DNA from 2 places in the Anaerotignum propionicum DSM 1682 genome. Region 2 is predicted to be linked to the other one. Evidence: a T-box and tRNA genes for the amino acid it is inferred to sense, from the RefSeq annotation. Region 2 holds a T-box; the other holds one or more tRNA genes.
The links. The T-box of region 2 lies ahead of pheS (phenylalanine--tRNA ligase subunit alpha). A T-box ahead of a tRNA ligase gene usually reads a tRNA of that ligase, here a tRNA-Phe.
Positions count from the first base shown of each region.

Region 1: it has a tRNA-Phe gene. The T-box ahead of pheS (phenylalanine--tRNA ligase subunit alpha) is inferred to sense a tRNA for this amino acid. The anticodon was not compared.

Region 1 is NZ_CP014223.1:545,394-554,237, reverse strand. It holds gene CPRO_RS02545 (methyl-accepting chemotaxis protein) at 1-414, opposite strand, end outside; gene CPRO_RS02540 (IS110 family RNA-guided transposase) at 787-1,986, opposite strand; gene CPRO_RS14790 (FeoB-associated Cys-rich membrane protein) at 2,335-2,472, opposite strand; gene feoB (ferrous iron transport protein B) at 2,490-4,658, opposite strand; gene CPRO_RS02530 (FeoA family protein) at 4,737-4,958, opposite strand; gene CPRO_RS02525 (FeoA family protein) at 4,970-5,179, opposite strand; tRNA gene CPRO_RS02520 (tRNA-Gly) at 5,745-5,816, opposite strand; tRNA gene CPRO_RS02515 (tRNA-Phe) at 5,823-5,898, opposite strand; tRNA gene CPRO_RS02510 (tRNA-Leu) at 5,922-6,005, opposite strand; gene CPRO_RS02505 (hypothetical protein) at 6,178-6,792, opposite strand; gene CPRO_RS02500 (permease prefix domain 1-containing protein) at 6,782-7,507, opposite strand; gene CPRO_RS02495 (PadR family transcriptional regulator) at 7,494-7,832, opposite strand; tRNA gene CPRO_RS02490 (tRNA-Tyr) at 8,135-8,215, opposite strand; rRNA gene CPRO_RS02485 (16S ribosomal RNA) at 8,306-8,844, opposite strand, start outside.
Region 2 is NZ_CP014223.1:1,545,381-1,554,224, forward strand. It holds gene CPRO_RS07370 (SpoIID/LytB domain-containing protein) at 1-1,471, shown strand, start outside; gene CPRO_RS07375 (hypothetical protein) at 1,474-1,740, shown strand; gene queA (tRNA preQ1(34) S-adenosylmethionine ribosyltransferase-isomerase QueA) at 1,957-2,991, shown strand; gene CPRO_RS07385 (AAA family ATPase) at 3,004-4,326, shown strand; T-box leader at 4,668-4,879, shown strand; gene pheS (phenylalanine--tRNA ligase subunit alpha) at 4,929-5,948, shown strand; gene pheT (phenylalanine--tRNA ligase subunit beta) at 5,989-8,388, shown strand.

The DNA.
Region 1 (8,844 bases), 1.0 Mb from region 2:
CGCGGTACCCGAACCATCCCTGTATAAATAATAAGAACGACCCTTAGGTGTATCAGGGAAGAATTTATTTGGTTCAAAGGCAAAGTATGCAGAAAAAATTTTCTGATCTTTCAGTACATTTTTCAAAGAATCCATTAACATTTTTTCAGAAGTTTCTTTCTCTAAGCTTTGATACCTTGATACCTCCGAAGACAGACTAGTTGAAAAAACATACATTTTTTGTAGGTAAGACCGAGCAACTGCTGCATTTGCATCAGCAATATAAGTGATTTCTTTTTTAACTTGATTCGTTACCACCTTTCTTGTCATTCCGGCCAAAGAAAAACATATTGCCCCAATAATTACAAAAATAATACCTGTGTTCATGAACGAAATTCTAAAAGATAACATGTTTTTGCGGCTTAATTTACTCATACACTCACCTCATTTGCATTTCAATAACATCCTAAATTCCATATCTTTCTATTATGTCTCTATTATATCGGTCTTTTCTGCTAAGTCAAATACTATTCCGTAATCTGTTGTTCAACCAGAAAGATTCGTAACATTGTCACAGAATTTCCATCGATTCTCACGTATTTCCTTACACCTTTCTTAGTGTTTAAAATTAGTATGACGTAATAAAAAAAATAGTGGCACACCCTGGGCTTTCTGCAAAAACCTGCTAAGAAAAGTCAATAGTTAATTTGACTTCTAGCAGGTTTCCTTTTTTATAAACCATCTTTTTTCACACATGACTAAAAAGACTGGATTCATTCAGCCAGTCTTCTAATACTAGATTTGATTTTATTGATATACTTCTTTTACTCGTGCATAGTATATCCGCAGAAATTTATTGAGACCTGCAATTTTTGCCAATTTCTTAGCTTTGCCTTCAGATTCTTTTTTCAAAATATACCAATAAACAGAGCTGTCTGCTGGTGCACTGTGTGTCTTTAAGACCCTCATCACTTCATATCCGATTTTTCTTAGCGTCGAGGAACCTCGCTTGCTTATTTTACGATTCGTTCCTATAAATTGCCCTGATTGGTATGGTGGAGCATCTATTCCTGCAAATGCAATCAAAGCCCTGCTGCTATGAAATCTACGAATATCACCAATTTCTGCTATTAATTTTGGTGCTAATACATCTCCAACTCCCCCCATTGACCTTACTACAGAATATTCTGGCAACTGCTTGGCGAGTTCTTTCATCCGTGTTAAAATAGTCTTCAAGGTAGTATTGACTTGCCTCAATACACCAACTGCCTGCTGAATCATAATCTGAGTTGATTCCATTTCAGCAGGCAATGTAGGGATACCATCTTGTGCCAGGGAATAAATCTTGACGGCTTTATTATGGTTCTGATGGTATCCTTTTTCTTTTGCCCACGCTAAATAATTATTAATGAAATCTATCTCTGACAGTTTTGTTATATTATCGAAATGCCAATACATCTCTACAAAATCTGATAATTTGTCTTTACCAGTTGAATCTTGCCATCCCTTCAACAATTTTTTTATACCAGGCATTGTATAGTCCAACAAATGTGTCAAGGACTGTACACTCTCTATTCTCATTCTCATATAATGTGAATACTGTCTGCCCAATATTTTAAGTTCTTGATAAATACCTTCGGACATTTCGTATTTTTTGAGGCGAAACCAGTAATCAATTCCGTAATTTGCTATTGCAATGGAGTCCTGCTTATCTGTTTTTATTGCCCTAAGTCCTTGACTTCTGTACTGTTTCATTTCAAATGGGTTTATTACAGCTACAAAAATCCCTCGTTCTTGCAGAAAATCAAACACCGGAAGATGATAGATTCCTGTTGCCTCAATTACAACTTTAACGTCTTCATTAAATCTTAAAAGCATAGATGACAATTCAGATAATCCTTGCTCTGTATGTTCTATTTCAAACGGTGAACAAATCAACTCTCCATATGGTTTTAAAATACAAACCGTACTCTTTCCTTTTGAAATATCAATTCCAACACTAATCATTGACTCCATCCCTCCAAATCAAAAAATATTTGTAGTTGTTACCATCCACACTTATTACAATTCATTTTAGTTCGTTACACGAAAGCTCATTTATGAGTTTCAACCTGCTTAATCGAATGCTTATAATAAGGGGTGGTTGACGGTTTTTGTGACGGATGTATAAATCCAAAATAGGCCACGCCAGACCAACTACTCCCTTTATTATAAAGAAATAAGTGCAAATGTTTTAGCACTAATGATGTGTTTAACACTTACACTTTTATGGTACTAAAATAGGCCCTCTATGAAATAAAAGCATTTCATAGAAGACCTATATCAGCTACACTTTATGAAGCTCCATCGAAGCTTTTAGGAATGGTCACAGTGATTGCAGGAAGAACAATCTGTACCACAACTGCATCCACCCTTCTTCTTCCTCAAACTTCTTATAATTGCAACTACGACTCCAAGCAAAATCAGCCCTACAATAATTGTTCCCGGTGTCATAATCCATACCTCCTTTTTTAGCCTGCAACGCTAACAGAAACCTTACTATCTTTTGCTTTTGTATTTGAGCGAATCATTAAATACAGGAAACCAATGATAACCAAAATCCCCATTACTGTTCCGAAGCCGAATGCCAAATCCCCGGTAATCACTGAACCAATTTGATATACGCAGAAAGAAACAGCATAAGCAAAGATCGTCTGATATCCAATTGCAAACCATGTCCATTTTGCACTATTCATTTCTCTGCTGATTGCACCAATTGCTGCAAAGCAAGGGGCACACAGTAAATTGAACACCAAGAAGCTGTATGCAGCAACCTGAGTAAAGCTTGATGCCAATGTACCCCAAATTTCAGCACCATCCTCTGCAACCTCGGCAAATCCATAGAGAACACCAAAGGTGCTTACTACGTTTTCCTTTGCAACCAATCCAAGAAGAGCTGCCACTGCTGCCTTCCAATTTCCCCAGCCCAAAGGTGAGAAAATCCAAGCAACTGTATTACCAATGGATGCAAGGAATCCATTGCTTAAATCATCTACCATGCCAAAAGAGCCATTCACATAACCAAAGTTGGAAAGGAACCATACGCAGATAGCAGAAAGTAAAATGATAGTACCAGCCTTCTTAATGAAGGACCAGCCTCTTTCCCACATACTGCGTAATACATTGGAAACGGTAGGCATATGGTATGCAGGAAGCTCCATAACAAAGGGAACGGGATCTCCTGCAAACATCTTTGTCTTTTTAAGTATAATACCTGAAATAATAATTGCGGCAATTCCCACAAAATATGCACTCGGTGCAACCCATGGCGCCCCGTTAAATAATGCACCTGCAATTAAAGCGATAACAGGCAATTTAGCACCACAGGGGATGAATGTTGTTGTAATAATGGTCATTTTACGGTCTCTATCGCTTTCAATGGTTCTGGATGCCATAATACCAGGAACACCACAGCCGGAGCCGATGAGCATAGGAATAAATGACTTTCCTGATAAACCAAAGCGCCGGAAAATTCTATCCATAATAAATGCGATACGAGCCATATAACCGCAAGCTTCCAAAAATGCCAAGAAAATAAACAAAATAAGCATTTGAGGAACAAATCCCAATACAGCACCAACGCCGCCAATAATACCATCTAAAATCAAGCCTTGTAACCACTCGGCACAGTTAATGCTTGCCAAAAAGTCACCAACTATAACAGGAACACCGGGAATCCATAAGCCAAACAATTCCCAACCCTCGCCAAACACACCGTCATTGGCCCAGTCTGTTGCATAAGTACCTACTGTTGTTACAGAAACATAATAAACCAAAAACATGACTAAAGCAAAAATGGGCAGTGCCAGCCAACGATTTGTAACAACCCTATCGATACGATCAGATAATGACAAATTACCTTTGTTGTGCTTCTTATAACAGCCTTTTATAATTTCACCGATATAAATATATCTCTCATTTGTAATGATGCTTTCGCTATCGTCATCAAATTCAGTTTCAATCTTAGAAATAATATCTTCAAAAGCAGAGGCGGAAACTTTCCCCTCTAAAATCTTCTTGTCTCTTTCAAACAACTTAATCGCATGAAAACGTTTTTGCTTCTCTTCAACTCCCTGGGATAACCGAGCAGAAATGGTAGATAAGGCCTCTTCTACCTGAACCGAGAAACTATGGTATTTAGGAGAACCTCCTTGGGTTGCCGCCTGAACTGCTGCCTGAGCCGCTTCCTTGATTCCTGTTCCTTTTAAGGCGGAGATTTCCATAACTGTACATCCAAGCTTTTCAGCCAACTGTTTAATATGTATGGTATCGCCATTTTTCTTAACCACATCCATCATATTTACGGCAATCACCATAGGGAAACCCAATTCTAACAATTGCGTTGTTAAATATAAATTTCTTTCAATGTTGGTACCGTCTACAATATTTAAAATTGCATCGGGTTTTTCTTGCATTAAATAATTTCTTGCCACAACCTCTTCTAATGTATATGGCGATAAGGAATAAATACCAGGTAAATCCGTAATGGTTACATCCTTGTGCCCCTTCAGCTTACCTTCCTTCTTCTCCACGGTAACACCCGGCCAGTTTCCCACAAACTGATTGGAACCGGTCAAAGCATTGAATAATGTTGTCTTACCACTGTTTGGATTTCCGGCAAGCGCAATTTTTATTGACATAATTATCCTCCTTTTCGTTAGTTTAAACTAACCATTCTGCAAAAAAAATTAGTTTTTACTAACTATTTTATAAATATTTTACTCAATCACAACCATCTGGGCATCTGCTTTTCTTAAAGAAAGCTCATACCCTCTAACCGTAACCTCAACTGGATCACCCAATGGAGCAACCTTTCTTACAAAAATTTCTACACCCTTGGTAATACCCATATCCATAATTCTGCGCTTCACCGGGCCTTCTCCTGTAACTTTAATTACAGAAATCCGTTCACCTATTTTTGCATCCTTTAAAGTTCTCATCATATCCCACCTTATACCATAATTCTATTCGCCATCGACTTACTGATTGCAACTCTGGATTCTTTCACATTTACAATAACATTTCCATCAAATTCGGAAATCACAGTGACTTCACTTCCTGTTACAAATCCAAGGGAAGATAAAAAGCGCTGTGTCTCATCCTTTCCACCAATACGCTTAATAATTTGTGGACTTCCTGCACTTGCTAATGTTAGTGGCATATTCACTCCCCCTTCCGACACATAGTAGCCACAACTAACTTATTTAAAGTTTATCACGCCTAACTCATTCCGTCAAGATTTATATCCATTTTTATAGATAATATCCTTGATTCTATGTCCGTTGTTTTAAAAATTTCAACAGCAAACCTTAAAGGCTATTGGTTATAAATAAAATAAAAAACCTTGTATATACCATTAATACAAGGTTTGACTTGAAATATTTAACAAAACTAATGTTTTCTAAGGCGCTCATTATTATAAAGTACACAATAATCAAGAGTTCCTCCAATTACATTCTGATTAAAATATAGATACAATCAGAAGCACCAGTTCAGCTGGTTTTCCTCAACTTATAGGCAGCTGTTACTTGCAGTGTCTAAAATGGAATTAAAAACCCTATTCATGTAACAATTACGACGATACAAAGTCCTCTTGCTATAAGTAAAAGCAAACGTCTTTCAGCAAATATAAAAACCAAAAATCATTTCCCTCCCAAGCAAAGCAGGTGATTTTCTCCAGATAAAGTATACAAATAAAAAAAGTGTCTATAAAGACACTTTTTTCAAGCGCGAGACGAGATTCGAACTCGCGACCCTCGCCTTGGCAAGGCGATGCTCTACCACTGAGCCACTCGCGCAAAATATGGTGCCCAGAGCCGGAATCGAACCAGCGACACGAGGATTTTCAGTCCTCTGCTCTACCGACTGAGCTATCTGGGCACATATTGATTTTTAAGCGGTTATGCCCGAGACCGGGGTCGAACCGGTACGGGTGTTACCCCGCAGGATTTTAAGTCCTGTGCGTCTGCCAATTCCGCCACTCGGGCAAGTTTCTTGCTCGTTTAAACCGCTCATTTAATATATCAAAGACAAGCTAATTTGTCAATACTTTTTTTCAGGATTTTTTTCTGTAGTATTAATATTTGTACAGCTTCCTTTGCTATGCTTATTCGTTCTTAGCGACATCTCTTTCGTCCTACTTCTTAGGATAATTCCTCTCTATTCTCTCTTTCCTTCTGTGTCATTTAAAACACCATCATTATAGTACGTGCCATCCAGAGACTTGCCATCCCTGTAAACCACTTGTCCCTTGCTGTTTTTACCTTCCAAATAAGAGATATATACATAATAATCTTCTCCTTTTTGTTCCCCCCAAATTCCCGTAAAATAACCATCCTCATCCACTTGCATGGTAATTTCCTTAATGGATGGATGATTACTATCTCCGTACTCAATCCTGCAAGAAATCTCCTTCACTTCTTTAATAGAAGTAAGCCCTATGATTCTATCCTCTCTAACAATATACGTGCTTACTTCTTTATCACAAGGAATTAAACCACTTACGCCTCCGCTTTTCAGCTTCCATAGGACACCAAATTCCGGCTCCACTGGAACTGCTGAAAGATTACCATCCCATTTCCCTACAATCAATTTGCTCCCCTTGGAAAGCTCATATTGAGCTAATATCTTTTCAGAGGGCCCATAGTGAAGCCCCTTCTCACAAGCATAGAAAACCCGCTCAGCTGTTAGATAATACCCTTCCAGCCGCAAAAATGATATATACAGCAACGGAATAATGATAATAAAAAGAAAGATTTGCCTTTTACGATTCATTCGCCATCATCCGCCTCTCTGTTAAATCAATGGAAATTTCCTTATTATTATTATTATAGATCAAAGGAATGATAATTTTTGTTGCATCTAAAGGCACATCTTCTCTAAATTCCTGCCCACGACCGTAGTAGCTTCCGCTTTTCCATCCATTCCCACCTCTGGGTAATTGAGTTTCACCAACATATATCTGTGGATTGATTGATAAACTCCACTTTATGCTATCAGAAAACGGATTCGTCCAAGTAGCATAGCGAATTTCCATTGTATTATCCTCATAATATAAAATTTTATCAATGATATATGTGGTATCATATACTTTTTCTTTGTAGCCTACATCAATGGTATATACCAACGGACTATCTTCTTTATCCTTATAAGTTTCAAAGACTGAAATGAAAGAGGTGGTAATAAGAGAAAACACAGGAAAAAAATTTATAAGTATTAGTATAATGAGTAGATTCCGTAAGCTTAGCCAAATCCAGCCAATCACAGGTGAGTGAACTTTGTTCAATTCCTCCCCAAGGGTATCCGCATCCCCCATACAAGTTAAGACTGCCCTTTTCCCTTGCTCCTCGTCCATTCCATCTGATATAAAATCCTCATACCGATCTTCCATATGGTTGCTTAACTCAACGTATATAGGGTTATGATCATATCTAAATTTCACGTGGGATAAAACTTCCTTCAGGTATTTTTCCCAATCAGGTACATGCATACCCCGCACCCCCTAATACCTTCTGAACGGAGCCTGTAAAGGTGCTCCACTGTTCTTTTTCCTTTGCAAGCTGCTCTTTCCCTTTTGTTGTTATTTGATAATACTTTCGCTCCTTACCCGTCTCTGACTTTGCTTTATAAGATTTTAGGAATCCTTGGGTTTCCATGCGATGTAAAACTGGGTACAACGTTCCCTCTTTAAATTGAAAAACAGAGTTGCTTCTTTGTTCTATTTCTTTAATGATTTCATAGCCATAGTAATCCTTTTCCTGTAACAAGGAAAGCAACATTAAAATAGAGCTGCCACCAATCAATCCTTTATCCACTTAGATAACTCCCTTCATATATGCATAGAACAACTAGGTATAGTTTACCTAGATATTCTATGTATGTCAAGAATATATTTTTACTCCCCCAAATAAAGACTTTCGGAAGACTTTGTGTCTAAAGGAGCAAAGTTAACACTCCATTACAGTGTTTTTAACGGACAGAATTTTGACCTAATTCAGCTAATTAAAGGAAGCATTTAATTTACTTGATTTTCTATTTATCTTATTTATTTCTAAAGTACTTTCAAGCTTAAGGCTTTTCACATAAAAAAAACAAACCCTAAGGTTTGTTTAAAATATGGGCGGAGAAGGATTCGAACCTTCGAAGCTATCGCAACAGATTTACAGTCTGCCCCCTTTGGCCGCTCGGGAATCCACCCAATTAAAATGTGCGCTTACAAAGAAAATGATTACATATCCTGTAAGCTCTCAAAATAGAATAGCGCTGATTAACAACCAATACTCCATAGAAAGGAGGTGATCCAGCCGCACCTTCCGATACGGCTACCTTGTTACGACTTCACCCCAGTCGCTGGCTTCACCTTCGGCGGCTCCTTCCTTACGGTCAGGTCACCGACTTCGGGTGCTTCCAACTCCCATGGTGTGACGGGCGGTGTGTACAAGGCCCGGGAACGTATTCACCGCGACATTCTGATTCGCGATTACTAGCGATTCCAGCTTCATGTAGTCGAGTTGCAGACTACAATCCGAACTGGGACTGGGTTTTTGTGATTTGCTCGACGTCGCCGTTTTGCGTCACTTTGTTACCAGCCATTGTAGCACGTGTGTAGCCCAAGACATAAGGGGCATGATGATTTGACGTCATCCCCACCTTCCTCCGTGTTATCCACGGCAGTCTCCCTAGAGTGCCCAACTGAATGATGGCTACTAAGAATAGGGGTTGCGCTCGTTGCGGGACTTAACCCAACATCTCACGACACGAGCTGACGACAACCATGCACCACCTGTCACCTCTGCTCCGAAGAGAAGGTGTATCTCTACACCGGTC
Region 2 (8,844 bases):
AATCGGCGGCAGAGAGTTGTTGATTGGAACAGAAAAAAATGGATCATTCAAGGAAAACGGATCGATTTCTTCAAGCACAGGCTTTACCGCTGCCATTGCCTCTGGTGAATACATTGCAATTGAGGAAGAAATGAGTCAGAGGAACGCTTCTGATTTAGCAGATATTTTGTCACGATTAGGTCACCGGGCATACTCAGCTTATCTAGGCAATGACAAATGGACGGTATATGTTTCCGGCAGTTCTGTTTCTGAGGTGGAATCTGCCAGTCGATACAGTGCTACTAGAACAACTTTTACAGGAATACGCTTAGATGGAAGTCAGACCTCTGTTCTTTTCCCCAGTGAAATAAACCCTGCATTTATGGGAACAGGGGAACAGGATACCTTCAGTATAAACGGCAAGAGCTACCGGGGAATGCTTACATTTGTTATTCATGGTGGAACGATGACAGCAGTAAATGTTGTTGATTTGGACATGTATCTATATGGTGTTGTTCCTGCCGAGATGCCTGCGTCCTATGAAATGGAAGCATTAAAAGCCCAGACCATTTCCGCAAGAACTTATGCAATGATGAAGATAAGTGCTTATCGTAACCTAGGCTATGAATTTAATGATACGATAAGTTGTCAGGTTTACAATGGCTATAGCGGAGAATCCGCAAGAAGTACGCAGGCTGTGAATGCAACTTCGGGAAAAATTGCTGTTTATGATGGGAAACCTATTGAAGCATATTTCTGTGCTTCCACAGGTGGTTATACCGAAAACAGTGAAAATGTTTGGGCAAACCCATTGCCATATTTGAAGGCGGTACCTGAAATAGCAGAGGATGGAGACAATTCTTGGAAGGTTACCTTAACCCTTAACGACTTGGATGCACTGCTTTCGGCAAAGGGTGAAAATATTGGTAGTGCTGAGGATATTGTGATTACGAAACTTTCAACGGGTGGGAGAGTGCAGGAAATGAAGATTGTGGGCTCTAGAGGTTCAAAAACCCTCACCAAAGAAGCAATTCGTACCTATTTTTCTTCCGCTTCCTGCGGAAGTCTTCCAGGGAAGATGTTTACTATAAATGGCAAGGGTGGCGAAATTGGTATTTATGGTGAAGGTACAAAGAAAAGTTCAAGCAGTAACCAATCTTCCAATATGGGTAGCGGTACCTTAGCAGAAGCAGGGGCAAAAAACGGAATTGTTGCCAATACTGAAGGCTCCTTGTCTGCAATCAATGAAAAAACGCTCTCTATTTCCGGTGGAAGTAAAGTAGGAACAACTACATCCCAATCCTCTGATTACGAAATTTATTCTGTAAATATCAGTACAGTTGACAATAGTGGTCGGTTTGTCATTGAAGGAATCGGCAGGGGGCATGGCGTGGGATTAAGCCAAAAAGGCGCCCAGTCCATGGCAAAGTTGGGCTATAAATATGATGAAATACTGAAATACTATTATACAGGTATTACAATCGAGGGATAAGCATGGAATTAAGAGAATTCTTATTGCAACAGCGTGGTTTTGCGGATGATAACGAGAACAAAGTCTATTTTACCGATAGAGGACTTTCTCAAGAGCCCGAGGATAATGAATTTTGGATTTTTCTTGACGAAGGCCTGCGATGCGGCGGCACAGCAAGGAAAATCCCCTGTGACAAGGAACATATACAAGAGGTATTATTAGGCTGTGGCAAAAATAATTTGTGGCAGAAAGTCTTAAAACATATTGAAGTCTGGGAAAAAGAGAAGTAAACTTAGCTGTAGCATAATTTCAAAATTTTTAAAAAACAACAAAACAGATAAGTCTATTGTCTTTTTCAATAAACTTATCTGTTCCTTTTACTTAAAGGAGAAGGTATAAAGAATAGTCAAATATGAAGTCTTCAAGATTCTAATGAAGTGACTCAATTTTTAAATAATTGGCAAAAATAATTAGATTAAATAATTAGATAGATTTAGGAGTTTAATATGAAAACAAGTGATTTTTATTATGATTTACCCGAAGAATTGATTGCGCAGGAACCATTGGAGGATAGAGCCTCTTCCAGATTATTGGTTGTTGAGAAAGATACAGGGAAATGGCACCACAAACATTTTCGTGACATCAAGGAATATTTGCGTAACGGCGATTGCTTAGTCATTAATGACACCCGCGTATTGCCCGCCCGCTTATATGGAGAACGAGTTGGCACTGGAGCGGTGATGGAGATTCTTCTTTTAACAAGAAAGGATTTAGACACTTGGGAGGTTTTAGTCCGTCCAGGAAAAAAAGCTAAACCGGGAGATAAAATTTCATTTGGCAAAGGTAAATTAGTTGCTGAAGTATTGGAAGTCATCGAAGGGGGAAATCGAATCATCCGCTTTACCTACGAAGGTGTTTTTGAGGCGATTTTGGATGAATTGGGGGAAATGCCTTTGCCACCTTATATCACCCACCGTTTGGAGGACAAAGAACGTTACCAGACCGTTTATGCAAAGCATGAGGGTTCTGCAGCAGCACCTACGGCAGGGTTGCATTTTACACCTGAGCTTTTAAAGGAAATTGAGGGAATGGGAGTGAAAATTGCCCATGTTACATTACATGTTGGTTTAGGTACCTTCCGCCCAGTAAAAGCTGAAGATATTTTGGAACATGAAATGCATTCAGAGTATTATGTGGTTGAACAGGAACAGGCGGACATCATTAATCAAGCTAAGAAAAATGGCGGACGTATTTTTTCTGTTGGAACAACCAGTACAAGAACCCTGGAATCTGTTACGGATGAAAATGGTTTAGTACAGGCAAAAAGTGGATGGACACAGATTTTTATTTATCCAAGCTATACCTTTAAAATTGTGGATTGCCTGATTACAAACTTCCATTTGCCTGAATCCACATTAATTATGCTGGTTTCCGCTTTGATGGGAAAAGATTTGACCATGGAAGTATATGCCGAGGCAGTGAAGGAAAAATATCGCTTCTTCTCCTTTGGAGATGCTTGCTTGTTTTTGACGAAACCATAAGGCGGTGAGGAAATGGATCTTTTTGAATATAATAGAAGCTTAAGAGGAAATGGAGATTCTCCTTTGGCTGCCCGTATGCGCCCAAAAACTCTAGAAGAATTTGTAGGACAGGAACATATTGTGGGAAAGGATAGATTATTATACCGTGCAATCAAAGGAGACCGAATCAGTTCTGTTGTTTTTTACGGCCCTCCCGGCACAGGGAAAACTACCCTAGCAAAAATTATTGCAAACACAACGAAAAGTGAATTCCGTCAAATCAATGCAACTACTGCAGGTATTAAAGATATTAAAGAGGTTGTTTCTGAAGCAAAAGACAGACAGGGGATGTATGGAACAAAAACCATTTTGTTTATTGATGAGATTCACCGGTTTAATAAAACCCAACAGGATGCCCTATTGCCCCATGTGGAGGATGGTACCATCATATTAATCGGAGCAACCACAGAAAACCCCTATTTTGAAGTAAATAAAGCCCTTGTTTCCCGTTCTATTATTTTTCAATTGAAGCCATTGGAACAAAAGGATATTGAGAAGCTTTTATTATGGGCCATAAAGGATGTTGAACGAGGTATGGGCGCATATCAAGGAGAAATTGACCTAGATGCACTGGCTTTTCTTGCAGACACTGCTAATGGAGATGCTAGAACGGCATTAAATGCATTGGAGCTTGCCATACTGACTACTGATAAAGGGAATGATGGTAAAATTCATATTACATTGCCTGTTGCCGAAGAATGCATTCAAAAAAGGGCATTAAACTATGACAAAAACGGTGACAATCATTATGATACCATTTCCGCATTCATCAAAAGCATGAGGGGCTCCGACCCTGACGCCGCTTTATATTATTTGGCAAAAATGATTTATGCCGGAGAAGACCCCAAATTTATAGCTCGAAGAATTGTGATTTGTGCTTCTGAGGATGTAGGGAACGCAGACCCTCATGCCCTTCAGGTTGCAGTTGCAGCCATGCAGGCAGTTGATTTTATTGGATTGCCCGAGGGACGAATCCCCCTTGCCCAAGCGGTGACTTATGTTGCTTGCGCACCCAAAAGCAATGCTGCTTATATGGGAATCAATAAAGCTTTAGAGGATGTGAAAAACATTCGTGTCTCCTCGGTACCTCCTCATTTGAAGGATTCCAGTTATGGCGGTTCAAAAGAAATGGGCAACGGCATTGGTTATTTATATGCCCATAACTACCCCAATCATTATGTGAAACAGCAATATCTGCCCGATGAACTGTTGGGAACGAAATATTATGAACTATCTGACAGTGGCGTGGAAAAAAGAATTAAGGAGTACATGAGACGCTTGAAAGGGGATTCTTAAATACACAATGGTTGTTACTGTCATAGCAAAGAGGTCCTTTTTTTGTTTTACTACTGATATCAGTTAATATTTATAAGTTGTTCAGCTGGGGGATTATTTATCCCATATGGCTGACCAGGGATTATTCCTGAGGAAGACGTAATTTATGTAGCACGAAAATGAACCCTTGACTCTGTGATTGATCAAATTCACGAAAATATGTAAACCTTGAGGGCTTCGCCCTCAAGCAACTATCCGTTTGAAATTGAAATAAAACTTTTCTCCTGAAATTTCAGTGGTAATATTATTTTACCCTTGACTTTCTATTTTGTTGTGATAAAATTATTTTGATATTGAAAGAATGAATGGCTATGAAGGTGAAAAGTATACAAGCAAAAGGCATCAGAGAAAAACGTCATCGGCTGAAAGCGTTTTGGCACAGAAGCTTGTAGAAGTTCCCACCGGAGCTGATTTTCTGAACCATAGTAGGAAAATCCGATTCATGCTCGTTACGCATAAGAGTGCCTGTGTTTGCAGGAATTTGGGTGGTACCACGGAAGTCTTCGTCCCTTTGTCGGATGAGGACTATTTTTTTTGGAAAAAGAATTGAGAGGAGAAGCGTTATGAAGGATATGCTGAAATTAATCCATGATAAGGCAATTGCTGCCTTCCATGAAGCAACGGAAATGAAAGATATTGAAGATATGAAAGTGAAATATCTGGGAAAAAAGGGTGAATTAACTGCCATTTTAAAAGAAATGGGCAAGCTTTCTGCGGAAGAACGTCCCATTATTGGTCAGCTGGCCAATGAAGTAAGACAGGACATTGAAAATAAATTGGAGGAAGCAAAAAAACGTCTGGAAGCGGCTGAAATTTCTAAACGTTTGGAAACCGAAAAAATTGACGTTACCATGCCTGGTAAACCACAACCCAGTGGACATAAGCATCCTATGAGCATTGTAATCGATGAAATTTCAAATATTTTCATGGGTATGGGCTATGAAGTGATTGAAGGCCCAGAGGTAGAACAAGAGTATTATAACTTTGAAGCTTTGAACATTCCTGCAAACCATCCCGCAAGAGATGAACAGGATACCTTCTACATTGGCAATGGCATTTTATTGAGAACACAAACCTCTCCTATTCAGGTTCGTACCATGGAAAAGGGCAAAATGCCTATTCGTATGATTTCCCCCGGTACGGTTTATCGTTCTGATGAGGTGGATGCAACCCATTCTCCTGTGTTCCACCAGTTAGAAGGCCTTGTAATTGATAAAAATATTACCATGGGCGACTTAAAGGGCGCTTTGGCGGTATTTGCGAAAGAATTATTTGGCGAAGACACAAAAGTACGTTTCCGTCCTCATCATTTCCCATTCACAGAACCCAGTGCAGAAATGGATGTAACTTGCTTTGCTTGTGGTGGTGAAGGCTGTCGTGTTTGTAAGGGAGAAGGCTATATCGAGCTTTTAGGCTGTGGTATGGTGCATCCTAAGGTCTTGAAAATGAGCGGAATTGATCCCGACGAATACAGCGGTTTTGCTTTCGGTATGGGCCTTGAGCGTGTTGCAATGCAGCGCTATGGCATTACCGATATGAGACTACTATTTGAAAACGACGTGAAATTCTTGAAACAATTCTAAGGGAAACCAAAAGCTTTTATTTGAAAGGAGAGTTATTATCATGGATTTACCGATGTCATGGTTAAAAGAGTATGCCGATGTAAACGTAGGCATTAAAGAATATGTAGAAGATATTACAATGAGCGGCTCTAAGGTGGAGGGTTACACCACTTTAGCGGGAGAAATTAAAAATGTTGTTTCCGGGTATATCAAAGCCATTGAAAAGCACCCTGATGCAGATAAACTTCAGATTTGTACCATTGATGCTGGGCAAGGTAAGGATTTGACCATTGTAACAGGAGCACAAAATATCAAAGTTGGGGACTATGTGCCCGTTGCTTTAGATGGTTCTGTGATTACTGGAGGAAAAGAAATCAAAACAGGGGCTTTGCGTGGTGTTGAATCTCAAGGTATGCTTTGTTCTGTAGAGGAATTGGGCTGTGACCGTCATGATTTCCCCGAAGCACCTGAGAATGGTATCTATATTTTCCCCGAAGCTGTTGAATTGGGCAAAGATGTCGTAGAATTGTTAGACATTAAAGATGTGGTAGTGGAATTTGAAATCACTTCCAACCGTCCCGATTGCTTTAGCATTTTAGGTTTGGCAAGGGAGACTGCCGCAACCTATAAAGGTGAATTCAGATACCCTGAAATCACAGTAAAAGAAGAGGGGACAGGTAAAATTGAAGAAATGATTTCCGTTGAAATCAAAAACCCTGATCTTTGCCCCAGATATATTGCAAGAGCAGTAAAGAACGTAAAAATCGGGCCTTCTCCTCGCTGGATGCGTAAAAGATTAAGAGCCGCAGGCGTTCGCCCCATTAACAATATCGTAGATATTACAAATTATGTTATGCTGGAAATGGGTCAGCCTATGCATGCATTCAATATTGATTGTATTGCCGATAGAAAAATCATTGTAAGAAATGCAAAAGCTGATGAAAAAATTGTAACGCTGGATGGTGTAGAAAGAACTCTGAATGAATCTATGTTGGTCATTGCTGATCCTGAAAAGGCTGTTGCCATTGCCGGAGTCATGGGGGGCGAAAACTCTATGATTAGCGAAGATGCAGAGGCGATTTTATTTGAATCCGCAAACTTCAATGGCCCCAACGTGCGTATTACTGCAAAAAATGTTGGTCTGCGTACTGATGCTTCCAGCAAATATGAAAAGGGTTTAGACCCCAATTTGGCAATAGATGCGGTAAACCGTGCAGTTCAATTGGTTGAAGTGTTGGGTATTGGCGAGGTTGTTCCCGGCATGGTGGACTCCTACCCCAATCAGCGTAAACCTTGGGAGCTTTCATATTCACCTGAATGGATTAATAAATTCCTTGGAACAGAGATTTCCGAAAAAGAAATGCAGGAAACCTTTGAACGCTTGGGTATGATTGTTGACCCTGTGAAACATTCGGTAATTGTGCCAACCTATCGCCCTGACTTGGAAGCACAGGCAGATTTATCAGAAGAAGTTGCTCGTTTCTTCGGCTATGATAAAATCCCCGATACTTTGGCAGCGGGTACACCTACCGTTGGTAAGAAAAATTATGAGCAAACCATTACTTCTTTGGTAAAGGATACCATGATTGCCGATGGTCTTTGCGAAGCAATGACCTATAGCTTTGAAAGCCCTAAGATTTTCGATAAGCTTTTGATTCCTGCTGACAGTAAATTGAGAGAAACCGTTACCATTTCCAATCCCTTGGGTGAAGATTTCAGCATTATGCGTACTGTTTCCTTCAATGGTATTTTGAACTCACTGTCCACCAATTATAATAGACGTAATGAACAGGCAGGTTTATTCGAGGTTGCAAGAGTTTATTTGCCTAAGGCGTTGCCTTTGACAGAATTGCCCCACGAAATCCCCACATTAACCGTTGGTATGTACGGAAATATGGATTTCTATGACTTAAAGGGAATTGTGGAACATTTGGTTGATGTTTTGGGCTTGGCTGGAAAAGCAGAGTATTTGCCCGAAAAGGAAACTCCTTGGATGCATCCCGGTAGAACTGCATGCTTGAAAATAAACGGAGAAACCGTAGGTTACTTTGGTGAATTACACCCCGTTGTTGCGAAAAATTATGAAATCGGAACAAAGGCGTACATGGCAGTTCTTGATTTGGAAAAAATGACTGCTTATGCAGATAGAAATGTAACTTATAAGCCTTTGCCTAAATTCCCCGGCATGACAAGAGATATTGCTATGCTTGTGAAAGAAGATGTTACCGTAAAAGAAATCAGCGATATTATTAAGAAAAATGGTGGAGAATATCTGGAAAGCGTTACTCTGTTTGACGTTTACAAGGGTGCTCAAATTGAAGCAGGTTATAAATCCGTTGCGTATTCCATTTCCTTCCGCAGTGCCGAGAGAACCTTGGCAGATGCAGATATCGCTGCTGCAATGCAAGCAATTTTGAGCGGTTTGTCTACGGAATTGGATGCTCAGTTGAGAGATAAATAAATGAAAGCAACAAAGAAATAATTTAGAAATGCCTTTTATATGAAAAGCTGATTTATTGTATTTAGTTTTTATACTGATAATAGGCAGGAATAAACGAACTTTTATGGAGCTTTACAGCTTTAGAAACACATAGTTCTATGAAGAAAGAGACCCATTATCTTTGGATGAAGGGGTCTTTTTCTTATGTAGATATAAAAAGAATAAGTCATTTATAAATTTTTCTAAGAAAGTCAATTGCGAAATAAATATTAATAATAAAAAGTAAAAAAATTTTACAAAAACTATTAAGTCGTAGAAAATTTTACCGATTATATAGTTGTACAACAAAAATGGAACATGTTGTATATGCATTGGTAAGAGATATCCTTACCAATTTAACAGGTGAAGCCAGTGCACGGGCTTTGCTTGGATAATAAATCACGGAATGCACGGATGCATTCCGATTGACAAACAAGG